One region of the Serratia ureilytica genome, then DNA from elsewhere that is predicted to be linked to it. Evidence: predicted binding sites of a transcription regulator. Region 1 holds the regulator's gene; the other holds the start of a gene.

The links. The regulator PhoB, encoded in region 1, activates phosphate uptake and scavenging genes when phosphate is short. The targets are predictions, from matches to a motif close to CTGTCATAAAACTGNCNNAT.
Region 2: ugpB (sn-glycerol-3-phosphate ABC transporter substrate-binding protein UgpB) is a predicted target of PhoB. The motif match lies at 2,892-2,911, and genes of this name have one in related genera.

Annotation. Positions count from the first base shown of each region.
Region 1 covers NZ_CP071320.1:4,007,214-4,016,992, forward strand. The annotation lists gene proY (proline-specific permease ProY) at 1-853, opposite strand, end outside; gene brnQ (branched-chain amino acid transport system II carrier protein) at 927-2,243, opposite strand; gene J0X03_RS18940 (PstS family phosphate ABC transporter substrate-binding protein) at 2,729-3,691, opposite strand; gene phoR (phosphate regulon sensor histidine kinase PhoR) at 3,706-5,022, opposite strand; gene phoB (phosphate response regulator transcription factor PhoB) at 5,047-5,736, opposite strand; gene sbcD (exonuclease subunit SbcD) at 5,952-7,184, shown strand; gene sbcC (exonuclease subunit SbcC) at 7,181-9,779, shown strand, end outside.
Region 2 covers NZ_CP071320.1:4,827,711-4,837,489, reverse strand. The annotation lists gene J0X03_RS22905 (high-affinity branched-chain amino acid ABC transporter permease LivM) at 1-115, shown strand, start outside; gene livG (high-affinity branched-chain amino acid ABC transporter ATP-binding protein LivG) at 112-879, shown strand; gene livF (high-affinity branched-chain amino acid ABC transporter ATP-binding protein LivF) at 884-1,585, shown strand; gene J0X03_RS22890 (aminotransferase-like domain-containing protein) at 1,630-2,817, shown strand; gene ugpB (sn-glycerol-3-phosphate ABC transporter substrate-binding protein UgpB) at 3,005-4,324, shown strand; gene ugpA (sn-glycerol-3-phosphate ABC transporter permease UgpA) at 4,403-5,290, shown strand; gene ugpE (sn-glycerol-3-phosphate ABC transporter permease UgpE) at 5,287-6,132, shown strand; gene J0X03_RS22870 (sn-glycerol-3-phosphate import ATP-binding protein UgpC) at 6,138-7,208, shown strand; gene ugpQ (glycerophosphodiester phosphodiesterase) at 7,208-7,945, shown strand; gene J0X03_RS22860 (AEC family transporter) at 8,006-8,962, shown strand; gene J0X03_RS22855 (hypothetical protein) at 8,943-9,272, opposite strand; gene J0X03_RS22850 (carboxylate/amino acid/amine transporter) at 9,424-9,779, shown strand, end outside.

The DNA of each region.
Region 1 (9,779 bases):
CCATATGCTGGAAGGTCAGCACGAACGGGCTGCCGTTGGTGCCCACCTGGTTCCACGGGTAGATAGACATAATGACGAACAGCGTGCCGACGTAGAACACCAGAATGCGCCACGGCACCGAGTTGATGGCTTTGGGAATCGATTTTTTCGGATCTTTGGCTTCGCCGGCGGTGATGCCGATGATTTCAATGCCGCCGTAAGCGAACATCACCAACTGCAGCGACAGGATCATGCCGATAAAGCCGTTGCTGAAGAAGCCGCCGTTCGACCACAGGTTATGAATGCCGGTCGGTTGCCCGCCGTTGCCGATACCCCAGATGATGATGCCGATACCGGCCGCGATCATGATGATGATGGTGGCGACCTTGAAGAACGAGAACCAGAACTCCAGCTCGCCGAATACCTTGACGCTCATCAGGTTGATGGCGCCGATGATCAGCACCACGCTCAGCACCCAGATCCAGTGCGGCACTTCCGGGAACCAGACCCCCATATAGATGCCGAAAGCGGTCACGTCGGCGATAGCGACGATCAGGATTTCAAAGCAGTAAGTCCAGCCGGTGATGTAACCCGCCATCGGGCCGAGGTAGTCCTGCGCGTAGCGGGAAAACGAGCTGGCCTGCGGGTTGTTGACCGACATCTCCCCCAGTGCGCGCATGATGATGAAGGCCACGATGCCGCCGATCAGGTAAGCCAGCAGCACGCTCGGGCCAGCCATTTTGATGGCGTCCGCCGAGCCGTAGAACAAGCCGGTGCCGATGGCCGACCCCAACGCCATAAAGCGGATATGACGCGTGCTGAGGCCGCGTTTCAGCTTATTGTCGGGGACAGTGGTGGGTGACTGTTGTTGCATGAAAATGACCCATAGTTTTAAACGTAAAAAAGCCACGGACATGTCCGTGGCCCTGGATTAAGCCGGGGGATTATCAGTGCGCGGTCACTTGGGAACGCGTGCACACCCGATCATAAATCGCGACCAGCGCCAGCATCAGCAGCGAAGGCGGCAACCATGCCAACCCCTGCTCCGCCAGCGGCAGGTGAGTGGTCCAGGCCGGCAGCAGCTGCTGGAAACTGGAGGCTTTCACCGCGTCAAGGATACCAAACAACAGGCTGACAAGCATCACCGGCGCGATGATGCGTGGCGCGCTGTGCCACCAACGCAGGGTGAAGCTCAGCACCACCAGCACGATGCACGGCGGATAAATCGCGGTCAGCACCGGAATGGAGATCTGAATCAGGTGGCTCAGGCCGAGGTTGGACACCACCATCGAGAACAGGCCCAGGATAAATACCAGCGTCTTGTACGAGAACGGCAGGTATTGCGCGAAGAACTCGGCGCAGGCGCAGGTCAGGCCGACCGCGGTCACCATACAGGCGATGAAGATCAGCGCCGCCAGGAAGAAGCTGCCGAGGCCGCCAAAGGTGTTCTGAACGTAAGCGTGCAGGATCACCGCGCCGTTGGTGGCGTCCGGCACCAGCGCGCCGCTGCCGGAACCCAGTTTGAACAGGCTCAGGTACACCAGCGTCAGGCCCACGCCGGCGATCAAACCGGCCAGAATGGTGTAGCGGGTCAACAAACCGGCGTCTTTCACGCCGCGCGAACGCGCCGCGTTGACGATAACGATGCCGAACACCAGCGCGCCCAGCGTATCCATGGTCAGATAGCCGTTAACGAAGCCGGAGGAGAAAGGCACGCTCTGATAAGCCGTCGTCGCCGGAATCGGCGCGCCGGCAGGCCACAGCAGCGCGGCGATGCCCAGTACGGCCAGCGCGACGATCTTCAGCGGCGCCAGCACATGGCCGACGGTATCGAGCAGGCGGCCCGGATACAGAGAGATGCCGATCACCAGCGCGAAGTACACCAGGCTATAGATGAACAGCGGCATGGCCCCGTCGCCGGTCAGCGGGGCGATGCCCACTTCGAAGGACACGGTGGCGGTACGCGGCGTCGCGAACAGCGGGCCTACGGCCAGGTAGCAGACGGTCGCCAGCAGCAAGCCGGCGCCGCGGCCGATTGGCGAACTGAGGGCGTCGATGCCGCCGCCGACGCGTGCCAGCGCGATGACGGTGATGACCGGCAGGCCCACGGCGGTGATCAGGAAGCCCAGCGCCGCAGTCCAGACGTGTTCACCGGACTGCAAACCGACCATCGGCGGGAAGATGATGTTCCCGGCCCCGACGAATAAGGCAAAGGTCATAAAGCCCAGTGCCAGGATATCTTTTGACGTTAAACGATGACTCATACGATGTCGTGTTGCCTGTTCAAATGAAAAAAAGGGTCCGATAGCGTGGTGGCGTGACGCCCCACCCGGTTGCCGGCATGCCCGATCGTCGCCGCGCCAAATAAGCACCCTAAACGCAGTCGATCCGGCGTTTATGTCCCTATTCGAAAGTGGCCGCTCATAAAGATGGGCAAAATTTTAGGAGTTATAAAAATGGAGGTTTAATCCGACAACGAAGGCTAAGGTAAACGTTTATAGCGCTTCAAGGCAAGACGCACGGCGAAAAGCAGAGCTATCGACCATATAAACTTTTGCCACCAGTCGATCATATTGGTTATCAATAAATATACACTACATGATTTGTATCATTTTTGAACAATGAATTCACAAAACGTGAAGCATATATCGCTTTACCGCTCGAAATCGCCAATGAAAAGCCGATTTTCGCGTGGTATGAGCTTCGTTTCGCCATAAAAAAAGGTGAAAATTGCGCCGTTTTTTGTCGCTTATTGCGCCATGGCCGGCGCGAGCAGTGGCAACCCCAGCGCCTGACGGGTCTTCTGCAGGGTGGCCGGCGGTAGCGGCAGATAGCCGTCGTGGTTGACCAGGCTCTGGCCTGGTGTCGACAGCACGCGATCGAGGAACGCGGCGGTCAGCGGCTCCAGCGGTTGATGGGGGGCTTTGTTGATGTAGATATACAGATAGCGCGACAGCGGGTAGCGATCGTTGCGCACGTTGGCGGCGGTAGGCGCGACATAGTCCTCTCCCGACTCCGCCAATGGCAGCAGCCGCACGCCGCTGGCGCGAAAGCCAATGCTGGCGTAGCCGATGCCGTTGAGCGAACCGGCCACCGCCTGCACCACCGAGGCCGAGCCGGGCAGCTCATTGACGCGCGGCATAAAATCGCCGCCGCACAGCGCGCGCAGTTTGAAATAGCCGTAGGTGCCGGACGCCGAGTTGCGGCCGAAACGCTGCAGCGAACGCGTCGCCCAGTCGCCACTCAGCCCCAGCTCGCCCCAGCGCGTCAGCGGTTTGCTTTCGCCGCAGCGCCGGGTGGCGGAGAAAATGCGGTCGAGCTGCTGCAGATTGAGGCCGCGCAGCGGATTATCCTGATGCACCAATACCACCAGCGCATCCACCGCTACCGGCACCGCCAGCGGCGCATAGCCGTAACGGTGTTCGAATGCCGAGATCTCGGCCGCCTTCATCGGCCGGCTCATCGGGCCGAGCTGCGCGGCGCCCGCCGCCAAGGCGGTCGGCGCGGTCGACGAGCCGGCGGCCTGGATCTGCAGGTTAACGTTGGGGTAATGCTGGCTGAAATCCTGCGCCCACAGCGCCATCAGATTCGCCAGCGTGTCGGAACCGACGCTGGACAGGTTGCCCGCCAACATGCCGTCAGGCTGCGCCAGCGCGCCGCGTCCGGCCAGCAGCGCCAGGCAAAGCAACAGCCCTCGGGTTATTCGGGTCATACCGGTGTCTCGCGTTAATTTTTCACCGCATTCTCTGATAAAGCGGCGGGAACAATCAACCGATTGGGCAAGGTAAAGATAAAGCGGGTGCCGATCCCCGGTTCGCTGAGGATCTCCAGCCGCGCGTCGTGATGGCTGAGCGCGTGCTTGACGATCGCCAGCCCCAGCCCGCTGCCGCCGGTCTGGCGCGAGCGAGCCTTGTCGACGCGGTAAAAACGCTCGGTCAGGCGCGGCAGGTGTTCGGCGGCGATGCCCGGCCCGTTGTCGCTGACCTGGAACTGCGCGCCATGCGCCGTCTGTTGCCAGCTCACTTCGATATGGGTGCCCTTTGGCGTGTGGTTGACCGCGTTGTACACCAGGTTAGACACCGCGCTGCGCAACTGGTCTTCATTGCCGAACACGTTGAGCTGTTCGTTCACCCGGAAGGTGATCTCATGATTGCCGCCGCTCAGCGATTGCGCCTCGCGCTGCAACACCCGCAGCATCAGCGGGATATCCACCCGCTCGTTCATGTCGACATTGGGCGCCGCCTCGATGCGCGACAGCGTCAGCAGTTGCTTGACCAACCCGTCCATCCGGCGGGTCTGCTCTTGCATGGTGCTGAGCGCCTTGCTGCGCAGCGAACCGTCCTGCTCTTCGTCGCCCATCATCTCCAGGTAGCCCTGCAGCACCGTCAGCGGCGTGCGCAGCTCATGGCTGACGTTGGCGAAGAAGTTGCGCCGCGCGCCCTCCAGCTGGCGCATCTGGGTGACGTCGCGCGCCACCATCAGCAACTGCCCTTCGGAATACGGCATCACGCGGAATTCGACGTAGTGTTCGTTGTTCAACTGCAGCGTCAGCGGACGCGAAAACTCCTGCTGTTGCAGATAGTGGCTGAATTCCGGATAACGCAGCAGGTTAAGGATGTGCTGGCCGTTGTCTTCCGGCCAGCGGAAGCCGAGCAGATGCTGCGCCAGCCCGTTGCACCAGAAGATGTTGCCCTCGACGGTGGTCATCACCACCGCGTCAGGCAGCGATTCGGCCCCGCTGCGAAAACGCTTGATAAGCAGCGCCAGCTCGCGCCGGCGGCGGCGGTTGCGCTGCTGCATCTGATACAGGCCATAAAACAGCGGCTCCCAGCTCCAGCGGCCGGGCGGCGGCGTCATGCTGCGGTCGATCCACAGCCAATGGGAGAGTTTGAGCTGGTTGTAGAAATTCCACACCAGCGCAGCCAGCGCGGAGGCCAGCAGGAACCAAGGCAGATAACCGAAAATCAGCCCCAGCAGTAAGGCGGGCAAACAAAAAAGAGCCAGCTCCAGAGCCAGCCTCTTCCACGACAGACGTTCTAACACGGCATATTCTCCAGCGCGGCGCGATCAGTAGCGCGTTGAGAACCGGTAGCCGGTGCCCCGAACGGTTTGAACCATTTTATCATGCCCACTGGTTTCTAACGCCTTGCGGAGCCGACGGATATGCACGTCAACGGTACGGTCTTCCACATAAACGTTAGTGCCCCAGACGTGATTAAGCAACTGCTCACGGCTATAAACCCGCTCCGGGTGGGTCATAAAGAAGTGCAACAGCTTGAACTCGGTCGGCCCCATGTCCAGCGCCTGATCGTTCGCCATCACGCGGTGGGAGGACGGGTCCAGGCTCAGCCCTTGCATTTCAATCACCTCCTCCACCGCCATCGGTGAAATGCGGCGCATGACCGCCTTGATGCGCGCCACCAGCTCCTTGGGCGAGAACGGCTTGGTGATGTAATCATCCGCCCCCACTTCCAGGCCGCGTACCCGGTCTTCTTCTTCGCCGCGCGCGGTCAACATCATCACCGGGATATCGCGGGTCAGCGCTTCGCGCTTCATATGTTTGATAAACTGAATGCCGGAACCCCCGGGCAACATCCAGTCAAGCAACACCAAATCAGGGAACGGCTCAGACAGACGCGTCACGGCGCTGTCATAATCCTCGGCTTCCAACGGTTGGTAACCATTTTGTTCCAACACAAAGCACACCATCTCACGGATCGGCGCTTCGTCTTCCACCACCAGTATGCGTCTTGCCATCGTCAATCCTGCCAATGTGTTAGCGACTTTTCGGGCGCCATTATGCGTCAGTTTTGTGACACTTTTATGAAAAAAACCGGCTGTTATAGGCAGTAAGCATAGCGATTATTTCCTGCAGTAAAGAAAAATCATCCGGTTGTCATCATCATTGCGCCGGGACAGCCGCCGCCGCGGCCTTTATAATCATCGCCATTATCTTTGCATCCGGGAGTGTCATGCGCCTGATCCACACCTCTGACTGGCACCTTGGCCAGTACTTTTTCACCAAAAGCCGCGCCGCCGAGCACCAGGCTTTTCTGAACTGGCTGATCGAACAGATCGAACAGCAACAGGTGGATGCGCTGATCGTCGCCGGGGATCTGTTCGATACCGGCTCACCGCCCAGCTATGCCCGCGAACTGTACAACCGCTTCGTGGTGGAACTGCAGCGCACCGGCTGCCAGTTGGTGGTGCTGGGCGGCAACCACGACTCGGTGGCGACGCTGAACGAATCGCGGGAGCTGCTCTCCTGCCTGAACACCACGGTGATCGCCAGCGCGCAGGGCGCCCCGGAACAGCAGATCGTGGTGCTGAACCGGCGCGACGGCCAGCCGGGCGCGGTGCTGTGCGCCATTCCGTTCCTGCGGCCGCGCGATCTGCTCACCAGCCGCGCCGGCGAATCCGGCGCACAGAAACAGCAGGCGCTACAGGAAGCCATCGCCGAACATTATCAGACGCTGTATCAGGCGGCCTGCGAGCGCCGCAACCAGCTGGGCTTGCCGCTGCCGATCGTCGCCACCGGCCACCTGACCACCGTCGGCGTCACCACCTCCGACTCGGTGCGCGACATCTATATCGGCACCCTCGACGCCTTCCCGGCACAGGCCTTCCCGCCCGCCGATTACATCGCGCTCGGCCACATTCACCGCGCGCAGAACGTCGCCAAGTCGGAACATATTCGCTATAGCGGCTCGCCGATCCCGCTCAGCTTCGATGAACTGGGCAAAGCCAAAAGCGTCTTCCTGGTCGATTTCGCCGACGGCGCCCTGCAGCAGGTAGACGCTTTAACGATCCCGCAGTTCCAGCCCATGCAGCTGATCAAAGGCGATCTGGCCGAGATCGAACGGCAGCTGCAACAATTTGCCGACTATGCCGGCGAGCTGCCGGTGTGGCTGGATATCGAAGTGGCGACGCAGGACTACCTCAGCGATATCCAACGCCGCATCCAGCTGATGGCGGATGAGCTGCCGGTGGAAGTGGTGCTGCTGCGGCGCAGCAAAGAGCAACGCCGCCAGGCGATCGCGCAGCAGGACAAAGAAACGCTGAACGAGCTGAGCGTCAACGAGGTGTTCGAACGGCGCCTGGCGCAGGAGGCCGACATGCCCGAAGCGCGCCAACGGCGGATGCGCCAGATGTTCCGCCAGGTGGTCGATGCAGTGCAGCACAACGCAGAGGAGACCAACCCATGAAGATCCTCAGCCTGCGGTTAAAAAACCTCAATTCGCTGCAGGGCGAATGGAAAATTGACTTCACCGCCGAGCCGTTCGCCAGCAACGGCCTGTTCGCCATTACCGGCCCGACCGGCGCAGGCAAAACCACCCTGCTGGACGCCATCTGCCTGGCGCTGTACCACCAGACGCCGCGCCTCAACGTCACGCCGAGCCAGAATGAACTGATGACCCGCCACACCGCCGAATCGCTGGCGGAGGTCGAATTCGAGGTCAAGGGCGTCGGCTATCGCGCCTTCTGGAGCCAGCGCCGCGCCAAAAATGCGCCGGACGGCAATTTGCAGGCGCCGAAGGTCGAACTGGCGCGCCGCGAGGACGGCAAGATCCTGGCGGATAAGGTGCGCGACAAGCTGGAGATCACCGCTGCCATCACCGGGCTGGACTTCGGCCGCTTCACCAAATCGATGATGCTGTCTCAGGGGCAGTTCGCCGCGTTCCTCAACGCCGACGCCAACGATCGCGCCGAGCTGTTGGAAGAGCTGACCGGCACCGAAATCTACGGGCGGCTGTCCGAACAGGTGTTCGAGTCGCACAAGCTGGCCAAAACCGACCTGGATGGGTTGCACCAGCGCGCCAGCGGCATCGAGCTGCTGAACGACGAGCAGCGCCACTCCTTGAGCGAACAGCTGACGGCGCTGAGCGCGCAGGAAATCACCCTCGGCGAGCAAACCCAGCAACAGCAACAGGCGCTGAGCTGGCTGCAGCAATGGCAACGCCTCCGGCAACAGCAAAGCGAGGGTCAGCTGCGGCTGGAAACCGCCCAGCGCGAGCAGGCCGAGGCCGCCCCGCAGCTGCAGCGGCTGGCGCTCAGCGAACCGGCCGAGAAATTGCGGCCGCTGCGCGGCGAACGCGATCGCTGCCGCGCCGAGCTGCAAACGATACAACAGCAGGCAGCTCAGCTGACGCAGCAACAGGAACAACACTCGGCTCAGTTGGCGCCGCTGCAGCAGGCGGTGGAGAAAACCCGCCAGGCGCAGCAAACCCATGCCGAGCATATGCGGCAACAGCAACAGCTGATCGACGAGCAGGTCGCCCCGCTCGATCACCAAATAGCCCAACTGCTATCGACCCAGGCCGAGCGGCGACAGGCCGGCGATGCCGCCGCGCAGCAGTGCGCTAAACAACAGACCGCGCTGGAGCAACTCACCGTCCAACGCCACCAACTGACGACGCAGGCCGCACAGCATCAGCAGCAACTGAGCGCGCTGAGCGAAGCGCTGGCCGTTCAACAGCAACAGCAGCAGGCACTGGAGGCGAAAACGCCGCTGGCCCCGCTGCGCCAGCGCCTGAGCGCCCTGGCAGACCTGCGCCCAACGCGCCAGCAGCTGTTTACTCTGACATCCCTTCACCGTCAGACTCGCGAGCGTCTGGCCCGGCAACAGGCGGAGCATGCCGAGCGGCAAACGCAGCTCGCCGGGTTGCAACAACAGCTGGAGAACGCGCGTCAGCAATTCAAACAGCACAAGGCGCAGCTGCAGGAAGTGGAGCGGATCTACGAACTGGAAAAACGCATCGTCAGTCTGGAGGCGGAGCGCGCCCTGCTGCAGAACGGTGCCCCCTGCCCGCTGTGCGGTTCCACCAGCCATCCGGCGGTAGAGCAGTATCAGGCGGTGCAGCCTTCGGCCACGGAACAGCGTTTGGTCGAGATGCGTACCCTCGCCGAGAAACTGCAAACCCAGGGCACCGAGCTGCGTACCCGCTGCGAAGGCCTGCAGGAACAACAACAGCGCCAACAGCAAACCATCGCGCAGGATGAACAGCAGCTGGCTGCCCAACAGCAGCAGTGGCGGCAGCTCAGCGCACCGCTGGCGTTCGACTTTACGTTGGCGGATGGCGAGCAACTCAGCGCCTGGCTGAACGGCTGCGACGACGAAGAGCGGTGCGGGCAACAGGCGCTGCAGCAGCATGAACAGGCGGCGCAGGCGGTACAGCAGGCGAAAGACGCGCTCACCGCTCTGCAAGCGCAGCAGCAGCAGACGCAGCAACAGCTGGCGTTGCTCGAAGAACGCTTTACGCTGCTGCATAAAGCCCACGCCGACAGCCTGCAACAGCAGCAAGAGCTGCAACAACGCTGGCAAGAAGGCGAGAAAACCCTCGCTGAACGACGTGCGCAGCGGCTGGCGCTGTTCGGCGAACAGCAGGTGGCTCAGGTGCGCGAACAGCTGCGCGCCAAACAAACCGCCTGCGAACAGGCCAGCGTTCAGGCCGCCGAGCAGTGGCAAAAGGCGCAGGAACTGCGCGAACGCCTGGCCGGCCAGCAGGCCGGGTTACAACAACAGCACACCCAAATGCAGGAACGGCTGCAGCAGGCGCAGCAGCAATGGCAGCAGGCGCTGGCCGACAGCGAATTCGCCGATGAAACCGCCTTCGCCGCCGCGCTGCTGGACGACGCCCTGCGCCGCGAATTGCAGCAGCGCAAAGAGCAACTGCAACAGCGGCAGGTAGAGGCTGCGGCCCTGCTGACTCAGGCGACGCAAACGCTGGAGCAGCATCGGCTGAACCGCCCTGAAGGGGTGGATGAAGCCAACGCGGATCTCGACGCGCTCACCCAATCGC
Region 2 (9,779 bases), 820 kb from region 1:
CGCTCTGATGGTGCTGATGATGATTTGGCGGCCGCAGGGGCTGTTGCCGATGAAACGGCCGCAGCTGAAGCTGCAGGCGGCGGACATTCACGCGGGCAAGGGGGAACAGGCATGAGCGTTCAACCTTTACTGCAGGTGGAAGGCCTGTCAATGCGTTTTGGCGGGCTGCTGGCGGTCAACAATGTCGCGTTGACGCTCAATGAAGGCGAAATCGTGTCGCTGATCGGCCCCAACGGCGCCGGTAAAACCACGGTGTTTAACTGCCTGACCGGTTTCTACCGCCCGAGCGGCGGCACCATCAAATTGCGCGATCGCCATCTGGAAGGGCTGGCGGGGCAGGCCATCGCCCGTATGGGCGTAGTGCGCACCTTCCAGCATGTGCGGCTGTTCCGTGAAATGACGGTGATTGAGAACCTGTTGGTGGCGCAGCATCAGCACCTGAAAAGCGGCGTGTTCGCCGGGCTGCTGAAAACCCCGGCCTTCCGCCGCGCCGAAGCCGAGGCACTGGCGCACGCAGCGGAGTGGCTGGAGCGCGTCGGCCTGCTGGATATGGCCAACCGTTCGGCGGGCAATCTGGCCTACGGGCAGCAGCGTCGGCTGGAGATCGCCCGCTGCATGGTGACCCGGCCGGAGCTGCTGATGCTGGACGAACCGGCCGCCGGTCTGAACCCGAAAGAGACCGACGAGCTGGATCATCTGATCGTCGAGCTGCGCGATCGGCATAAGGTCTCGGTGTTGCTGATCGAGCACGACATGAAGCTGGTGATGGGCATCTCCGATCGCATTTACGTGGTGAATCAGGGCACGCCGCTGGCGCAGGGCACACCGGCGGAGATCCGCAACAATCCGGATGTGATCCGGGCTTATTTGGGCGAATAATAATATGTTGTCATTCAATCAGGTATCCGCCCATTACGGCAAAATCCAGGCGCTGCATCAGGTCAGTCTCACGATTAGTCAGGGCGAAATCGTGACGTTAATCGGCGCCAACGGCGCCGGTAAAACCACGCTGCTCGGCACCCTGTGCGGCGAACCGCGCGCCAGCGAAGGCAGCATCGTCTTCCAGGGGCAGGACATCACCCAGTGGCAAACCTCGCGCATCATGCGCGAAGCGGTGGCGATCGTGCCGGAAGGGCGGCGCGTCTTCTCGCGCATGACGGTGGAAGAAAATCTGGCGATGGGCGGCTTCTTCGCCGATCGTCACCAATATCAGCAGCGCATCGAACGGGTGTTCACGCTGTTCCCGCGCCTGCTGGAGCGCCGAAGCCAGCGTGCCGGCACCATGTCCGGCGGCGAACAGCAGATGTTGGCCATCGGCCGCGCGCTGATGAGCCAGCCGAAGCTGCTACTGCTCGACGAACCTTCGCTTGGGCTGGCGCCCATCATCATCCAGCAGATTTTCGACATCATTCAGCAGCTGCGGGAAGAGGGCATGACCATCTTTCTGGTGGAGCAAAACGCCAATCAGGCGCTGAAATTGGCGGACCGCGGTTATGTGCTGGAAAACGGCCGCGTGGTGTTGGAAGATACGGGGGCTGCATTGTTAGCCAACGAAGCAGTGAGGTCGGCGTATCTGGGCGGTTAATCCGCCCCCCTACGAATTAAAATAATCAGGTACGAGAAGAAGAAATGAAGACAGAAGGGTTACTCGCGCAGCGTATCGTTAACGTAAAAAGTTCGGCCATCCGTGAATTGCTTAAGCACAGCAAGATGGAACACGTCATTTCGCTGGCGGGCGGCATCCCCTCTGATGCGTTGTTCGATTTCGAAGGATTGAGCATCGCCACCCAGCAGGCGATCACCGAACAGCCGAAAAGCGCATTCCAGTATGGCCTGACCGAGGGCAGCCCGCTGCTGCGTGAGCGCATTTGCGCGCTGTGCGCCGAGCGCGGCGTCACCGCGCGCGCAGAAGAGGTGATGGTCACCGCCGGCTCTCAGCAGGCCCTGGATTTGGTGATGCGCGCCATCGTCAACCCGGGCGACGTGTTCGTGGTGGAGCGCCCGACCTACCTGGCGGCGCTGCAAACGCTGGAACTGGCGGAGGCCAACATCATGTCGGTCTCGTCCGACAGCGACGGCATGGTGGTGGAAGAGCTGGCCGAGCTGCTGAAAACCCAGCGCATCAAGGGCGTGTACGTGGTGCCGAACTTCGGCAACCCCAGCGGCATCACTCTCAGCGCCGAGCGCCGCGAACTGCTGGTGAAGCTGGCCGCCGAACATAACTTCCTGATCATCGAAGACGATCCGTACGGCGAGCTGCGTTTCACCGAAGAGCGCCACCCGACGCTGCATCAGGTGTCGCAGCAGGTGCTGGGCAACACCGACCACATCATCTATACCTCGACCTTTTCCAAGATCCTGGCGCCGGGCCTGCGTTTGGGCTGGGCGATCCTGCCGCCGTTCCTGCTGCATAAAGTGGCGATCATCAAACAGGCGGCGGATCTGCACGCCAGCGCCCTGTCGCAGAGCATCGTCGAATGCTACCTTGGCCTGGATCGCCTGCCGGCGCAGATCGACAAGATCCGCGCCGCCTATAAACACAAGGGCGAGATCCTGGCCGGTTTGGTGGAGCAGGAGCTGGGCGACTACATCACCTTCGATAAACCGAAGGGCGGCATGTTCCTGTGGGCGCGTTTCCGCCAGCCGTTCAACGCCACCGAATGGCTGAACACCACGCTGCAGCAGGGCGTGGTGTTCGTGCCGGGGGAATACTTCTTCTCCGACAACCCGGATCGTTCGACCTTCCGCCTGTCGTTCGCCACCGCCACCGAGCAGCAGATGCAAGAAGCGGTCGCGCGCCTGCGCCGTTCGCTGTAATCCTCGCGGCGGCGGAGCCCATGCCCGCCGCCGACATCAAACCGCCATCTTCACTTCACCTTGCCGTCATGTGGCTGTCATCTAACGGTTATTTTTCTGTCATCCGCGCATGGCATGTTAGCTTCCGAACAAAAAACTGATTCTTTTCGCTCACGCGCTTTTACACCAGCTTTTTCAGGAGTTAGGCATGCTCACCTACGCTATTCGCAAAACCACGCTGTGCGTCGCATTGACCCTGGCGGTCAGCGCACAGGCGCTGGCGGCGACAGAAATCCCGTTCTGGCATTCGATGGAAGGCGAACTGGGTAAAGAAGTGGACTCTCTGGCGGATCGCTTCAACCAGTCGCACAGCGACGTCAAGATTGTGCCGGTTTATAAAGGCAACTACGAACAGAGCCTGGCGGCGGGCATCGCCGCTTACCGCTCCGGCAAGGCGCCGGCGATCCTGCAGGTTTACGAGGTGGGCACCGCCACCATGATGGCCAGCAAGGCCATCAAACCGGTCTACGAAGTGTTTAAAGAGGCCGGCATCAACTTCGACGAGTCGGTGTTCGTGCCGACGGTGGCCGGCTATTACACCGACAACAAGAGCGGCCATCTGCTGTCGCAGCCGTTCAACAGCTCCACGCCGGTGCTGTACTACAACAAAGACGCCTTCAAAAAGGCCGGCCTGAACCCGGAACAACCGCCGAAAACCTGGCAGGAACTGGCGGCGGATACCGCCAAACTGCGCGAAGCCGGCATGAAGTGCGGTTACGCCAGCGGCTGGCAGGGCTGGATCCAACTGGAGAACTTCAGCGCCTGGCACGGCGTGCCGTTCGCCAGTGAAAACAACGGCTTTGGCGGCACCAGCGCCAAGCTGGAGTTCAACCAACCGCTGCAGGTCAAACATATTGCGCTGCTCGAAGCGATGAACAAGAAGGGCGACTTCACCTATTTCGGCCGCAAAGACGAATCCACCGAGAAGTTCTATAACGGCGATTGCGCCATCACCACCGCCTCATCCGGTTCGTTGGCGGACATCAAGCACTACGCCAAATTCAACTACGGCGTCGGCATGATGCCGTACGACGCCGACGCGAAAAATGCGCCGCAAAACGCCATCATCGGCGGGGCCAGCCTGTGGGTGATGAACGGCAAAGACGCCGCCACCTACAAGGGCGTGGCCGAATTCCTGCAGTACCTGGCGCAGCCGGAAATCGCCGCCGAATGGCACCAGAAGACCGGCTATCTGCCGATCACCACCGCGGCTTACGATCTGACCAAGCAGCAGGGCTTCTACGACAAGAACCCGGGTGCCGACGTCGCCACTCGTCAGATGCTGAACAAGCCGCCGTTGCCGTTCACCAAGGGCCTGCGCCTGGGCAACATGCCGCAGATCCGCAGCGTGGTGGATGAGGAGCTGGAAGGCGTGTGGACCGGCAAGAAAACGCCTCAGCAGGCGTTGGACGCCGCCGTGCAGCGCGGTGACGTGCTGCTGCGCCGCTTCGAAGCTTCGACCAAGTAACCCCGCGTCGCGGGCCCGGTAGACCGGGCTCGCGTCTTCACGCCGATCCTTCCGTACCCGATTAATGGTTTAACTGCTATGTCATCTTCCCGTCCCGGTTTCGGCTGCAGCTGGTTGCCCTATGCGCTGGTGCTGCCGCAGCTGCTGATTACCGCCGTCTTCTTTTTATGGCCCGCCGGCGAAGCGCTGTGGTATTCGGTGCAGAGCCTCGATCCGTTCGGCCTGTCCAGCCAGTTTGTCGGGCTGGATAACTTTAAACAGCTGTTCCAGGATCCTTACTACCTCGACTCGTTCTACACCACGCTGATCTTCAGCTTCCTGGTGGCCGGCATCGGGCTGGCGGTTTCGCTGTTCTTCGCTGCGCTGGTGGACTACGTGCTGCGCGGCAGCCGCCTCTATCGCACGCTGATGATCCTGCCCTACGCGGTGGCGCCGGCGGTGGCGGCGGTGCTGTGGATCTTTCTGTTCAACCCCGGTCTGGGGTTGATCACCCATTTCCTCAACGGTCTGGGCTATAACTGGAACCATGCGCAAAACAGCGGCCAGGCGATGTTCCTGGTGGTGCTGGCCTCGGTATGGCAGCAGATAAGCTATAACTTCCTGTTTTTCCTCGCGGCGCTGCAGTCGATCCCGCGTTCGCTGGTGGAAGCGGCGGCCATCGACGGCGCCGGCCCGGTGCGGCGTTTCTTCCATCTGGTGCTGCCGCTGATCGCGCCGGTGAGCTTCTTCCTGCTGGTGGTCAATCTGGTGTACGCCTTCTTCGATACCTTCCCGGTGATCGACGCCGCCACCGGCGGCGGGCCGGTGCAGTCCACCACCACGTTGATCTACAAGATCTACCGCGAAGGCTTCGCCGGATTGGATCTCTCCAGCTCCGCCGCACAGTCGGTGATCCTGATGCTGCTGGTGATCGGCCTGACGGTGATCCAGTTCCGCTTCGTTGAACGTAAGGTGCGCTATCAATGATTGAGAATCGACGCGGGCTGGATATCTTCAGCCATGTGATGCTGATTATCGGCGTGCTGGTGGTGCTGTTCCCGCTGTACGTGGCCTTTGTCGCCGCCACGCTGGACGACAAGCAGGTGTTTCAGGTGCCGATGACGCTGGTGCCCGGCGGTCACCTGTGGGAGAACATCCGCAATATCTGGCAGGGCGGCGTGGGCAACCTCAAGGTGCCGTTCTCGCTGCTGCTGCTCAACAGCGTGATCATGGCGCTGGCGATCACCTGCGGCAAGATCGCGGTGTCAGTGCTGTCGGCTTACGCCATCGTGTATTTCCGTTTCCCGCTGCGCAGCCTGTTTTTTTGGCTGATTTTCCTCACCCTGATGCTGCCGGTGGAAGTGCGCATTTTCCCGACGGTGGAGGTGATCTCCAACCTCAACCTGCTGGACAGCTATACCGGCCTGACGCTGCCGCTGATGGCCTCGGCCACCGCCACCTTCCTGCTGCGCCAGTTCTTCATGACGTTGCCGGATGAGCTGCTGGAGGCGGCGCGCATCGACGGCGCCGGGCCGATGCGTTTCTTCTGGGACATCGTGTTGCCGCTGTCGAAAACCAATCTGGCGGCGCTGTTCGTCATCACCTTTATCTACGGCTGGAACCAATACCTGTGGCCGATCCTGATCACCAGCGACGCTTCGATGGGCACCGCGGTGGCGGGCATCAAGAGCATGATCTCCACTTCCGGCGCGCCGACCCAGTGGAACCAGGTGATGGCGGCGATGATTCTGACTTTATTGCCACCGCTGGCGGTGGTGCTTCTGATGCAGCGCTGGTTTGTGCGCGGTCTGGTTGATAGCGAGAAATAACGACGATGGCAGGATTAAAACTACAGGCGGTCACCAAGTCTTACGACGGTAAAACGCCGGTGATCAAACAGATCGACCTCGACGTGGCGGACGGTGAATTCATCGTGATGGTCGGCCCGTCCGGCTGCGGCAAATCCACGCTGCTGCGGATGGTGGCCGGGCTGGAGCGCACCACCAGCGGCGATATCTATATCGATACCCGGCGCGTGACCGATCTGGAGCCCAAGGATCGCGGCATCGCGATGGTGTTCCAGAACTACGCGCTCTATCCGCACATGAGCGTGTACGACAACATGGCTTACGGCCTCAAGATCCGCGGTTTCGGCAAGGAGCATATCCGCCAGCGAGTGGAGGAAGCGGCGCGCATCCTGGAGCTGGAGCCGCTGCTCAAGCGCAAACCGCGCGAACTTTCCGGCGGCCAGCGCCAGCGCGTGGCGATGGGGCGCGCCATCGTGCGCGAACCGGCGGTGTTCCTGTTCGATGAACCGCTGTCCAACCTGGACGCCAAGCTGCGGGTGCAGATGCGCCTGGAGCTGCAACAGCTGCACCGACGCCTGAAAACCACCAGCCTGTACGTGACTCACGACCAGGTGGAGGCGATGACGCTGGCGCAGCGGGTGATCGTAATGAACAAGGGCGTGGCGGAGCAGATCGGCACCCCGAGCGAGGTGTATCAGCGGCCGGCTTCGCTGTTCGTCGCCGGCTTTATCGGCTCGCCGGCGATGAACCTGTTGCCCGGCACCCTGAGCGCCGACGGCGGCCAGCTGCTGCTGGCGGACGGCATGACGCTGCCGTTGCCGGCGGCCAAGCCGCAGTGGGCGGGGCGGCAGTTGACGCTGGGCATTCGGCCGGAGCATATTCAGCTGGTGGCGCAAGGCCAGGGCGTGCCGCTGCAGCTGCAGACGCTGGAACTGCTGGGGGCCGACAATCTGGCGCACGGCCAGTGGGGCGGTCACGGGGTGATCGCGCGGTTGTCGCATGAAACCTTGCCGACGGCGGGCAGTACGCTATATTTGCAGCTGCCTGCTCAGGCGCTGCACTTCTTTGACACCCACAGCGGATTACGGATGGATTGATGACGAGACCCTGGCCTTACCCTCATATTGTCGCCCACCGCGGCGGCGGTTCTCTGGCGCCGGAAAACACCCTGGCGGCGATCGACGTCGGCGCGCGCCACGGCCACAAGATGATCGAGTTCGACGCCAAGCTGGCGCAGGACGGGCAAATTTTCCTGCTGCACGACGACACGCTGGATCGCACCAGCAACGGTTGGGGCGTGGCGGGCGAGCTGCCGTGGGACAAACTGGTGCAGCTGGACGCCGGCAACTGGTACAGTTCGGCCTTCAAGGGCGAGCGGCTGCCGCTGCTGTCGGAGGTGGCGGAACGCTGCCGGGAACACGGCCTGATGGCCAATATCGAGATCAAACCGACCACCGGCAGCGACGATGAAACCGGGCGGGTGGTGGCGCTGGCGGCGCGGTTGCTGTGGCAAGGGCAGACCGACCCGCTGCTCTCCTCCTTCTCGGTGGAAGCGTTGGCGGCGGCGCAACGCACCGTGCCGGACTTGCCGCGCGGCCTGCTGCTGGAGGCCTGGGACGACAACTGGCGCGAGCTGACGGAGCGTCTGGATTGCGTCTCGCTGCATATCGACCACAAAGCGCTGACCGCTGAGCGGGTGAAAGCGTTGAAAGACGCCGGGCTGCGCATTCTGGTGTATACCGTCAACCAAGCGGATCGCGCGCGCCTGTTGCTCGATTGGGGCGTTGACTGCATTTGCACCGACCGGATAGATTTGATTGGCCCGGATTTTTAATCCGGCGCCGATGAATCCCGCGACGACAAGCCTTGCCGCCGCACCACCGGAAGGAATGCGATGCCTGGCTTTATCCTGTCACTGTGGCACCAGATCGTGCTGTCTTTACCGCTGTTCGTCCTGATCGCGTTGGGTTATGGGCTGATTCGCTGGGGGAAATGGCCTTCCAGCATCACCGATGGCCTGACGCGCTTCGTGTTTTCCCTCGCTTTGCCCGCCATGCTGTTTCGCATGATGTGCGATTTCTCGCAGCGCCCGGCGGTCGACGCCCGGCTGCTGATCGCGTTCTTCGGCAGTTGCCTGCTGGTGTTCGTGCTCGGCCGCCTGGTCGCCCGGCACCTCTTCCGGCTGGATGGGGTCGCTGGTTCGGTGTTTGCGCTGGGCGGTATTTTCTCCAATAACGTGATGCTCGGTTTACCGATCGCCAGCGTGATGCTGGGGCAGGCGGCGATCCCGTCGGTAGCGCTGGTGCTGGTGTTCAACGGCCTGATCCTGTGGACGCTGGTGACGGTGTCGATCGAATGGGCGCGCAACGGCTCGCCGACGCTGAGCGGCTTTGCCAAAACCGCCCGCAGCGTGCTGACCAACCCGTTGATCGTCGGCATCCTGTCCGGCACCTTGTTCAGCCTGACCGGCCTGCCGCTGCCGGCCTTCGTCGATCGGCCGGTCAGCATGCTCGGCCAGGTGGCGGCACCGCTGTCGCTGGTGGTGCTCGGCATGAGCCTGGCGGAGTATCGCATCAGCGAAGGCTGGCAGCTGAGCAGCGCCATCTGCGTGCTGAAGTTGTTGGTGCAGCCGTTGGTGATTTGGCTGCTGGCCTGGATGATGGATCTGCCGCCGATGGAGACCCGCGTGGTGGTGCTGTTGGGCTCAATGGCGGTGGGGGTGAACGTCTACCTGATGTCGCGCCAGTTCAATACGCTCACCGGCCCGGCCGCCACCAGCCTGGTGATGTCCACCGTGCTGGCGGCGATCACCACGCCGCTGATCCTCACCGTTATGGGCGTGCGGGCGTAGCCGGCATCGGCGCCTGCGGCACCGCCGGCGCGGTACGATTGAACGGATCGCGCGGCTGGTTGCCGTTAGGCAGCAGTTGCCCGCCGTTCGGCGCGGTTTGCAACAGCTGTTGCCGTTGATTGTCGAACTGTCGCTGCTGCTGGAGGCGGCGTTGATCCATCTGCCGGTTGTTCAACAAGCGCTGTTGTTGCGCCTGCTGGCTGTTTTGGTTGAGTAACTGCTGCTGTGAGCGCAGGTCGGTTACGCCGTTGGCCGCCGCCGCCAACCCAGGCAGCAACAGCAGAGCGAACAGAATGTGAGAAGTTTTCATGATGGTTACCTCGCCTTTTTATTAAGCCTAACTCAGCGGTGAAATTTTGCCGGTAGTTTGTATTTTGTTCAGATGTAAACCGCCTTTCATCCCCTTATGCGTCCATCTTCCGTTACAATCGCGGTTTATGAATTGTTAGGATGAACCCATCGTGCTGCTCTTGGTTATCACCACCATTCTGTGGGCGTTCTCTTTCAGCCTGATCGGCGAATATTTGGCGGGCCATGTCGACAGCTGGTTCTCGGTGCTGATGCGCATCGGGCTGGCGGCGCTGGTGTTCCTGCCGTTCCTGCGCTGGCGCAACATCAAACTCAAGGTGATCCTGCTGTATATGCTGGTGGGTGCCTTCCAGCTGGGCATCATGTACCTCATCAGCTTCCGCGCCTATCTCTATCTGACGGTGCCGGAGTTCCTGTTGTTCACCGTGCTGACGCCATTGTACATCACGCTGATCTACGACTTGCTGAGCGGCCGGCGCCTGCGCTGGGGCTACGCCTTCAGCGCGCT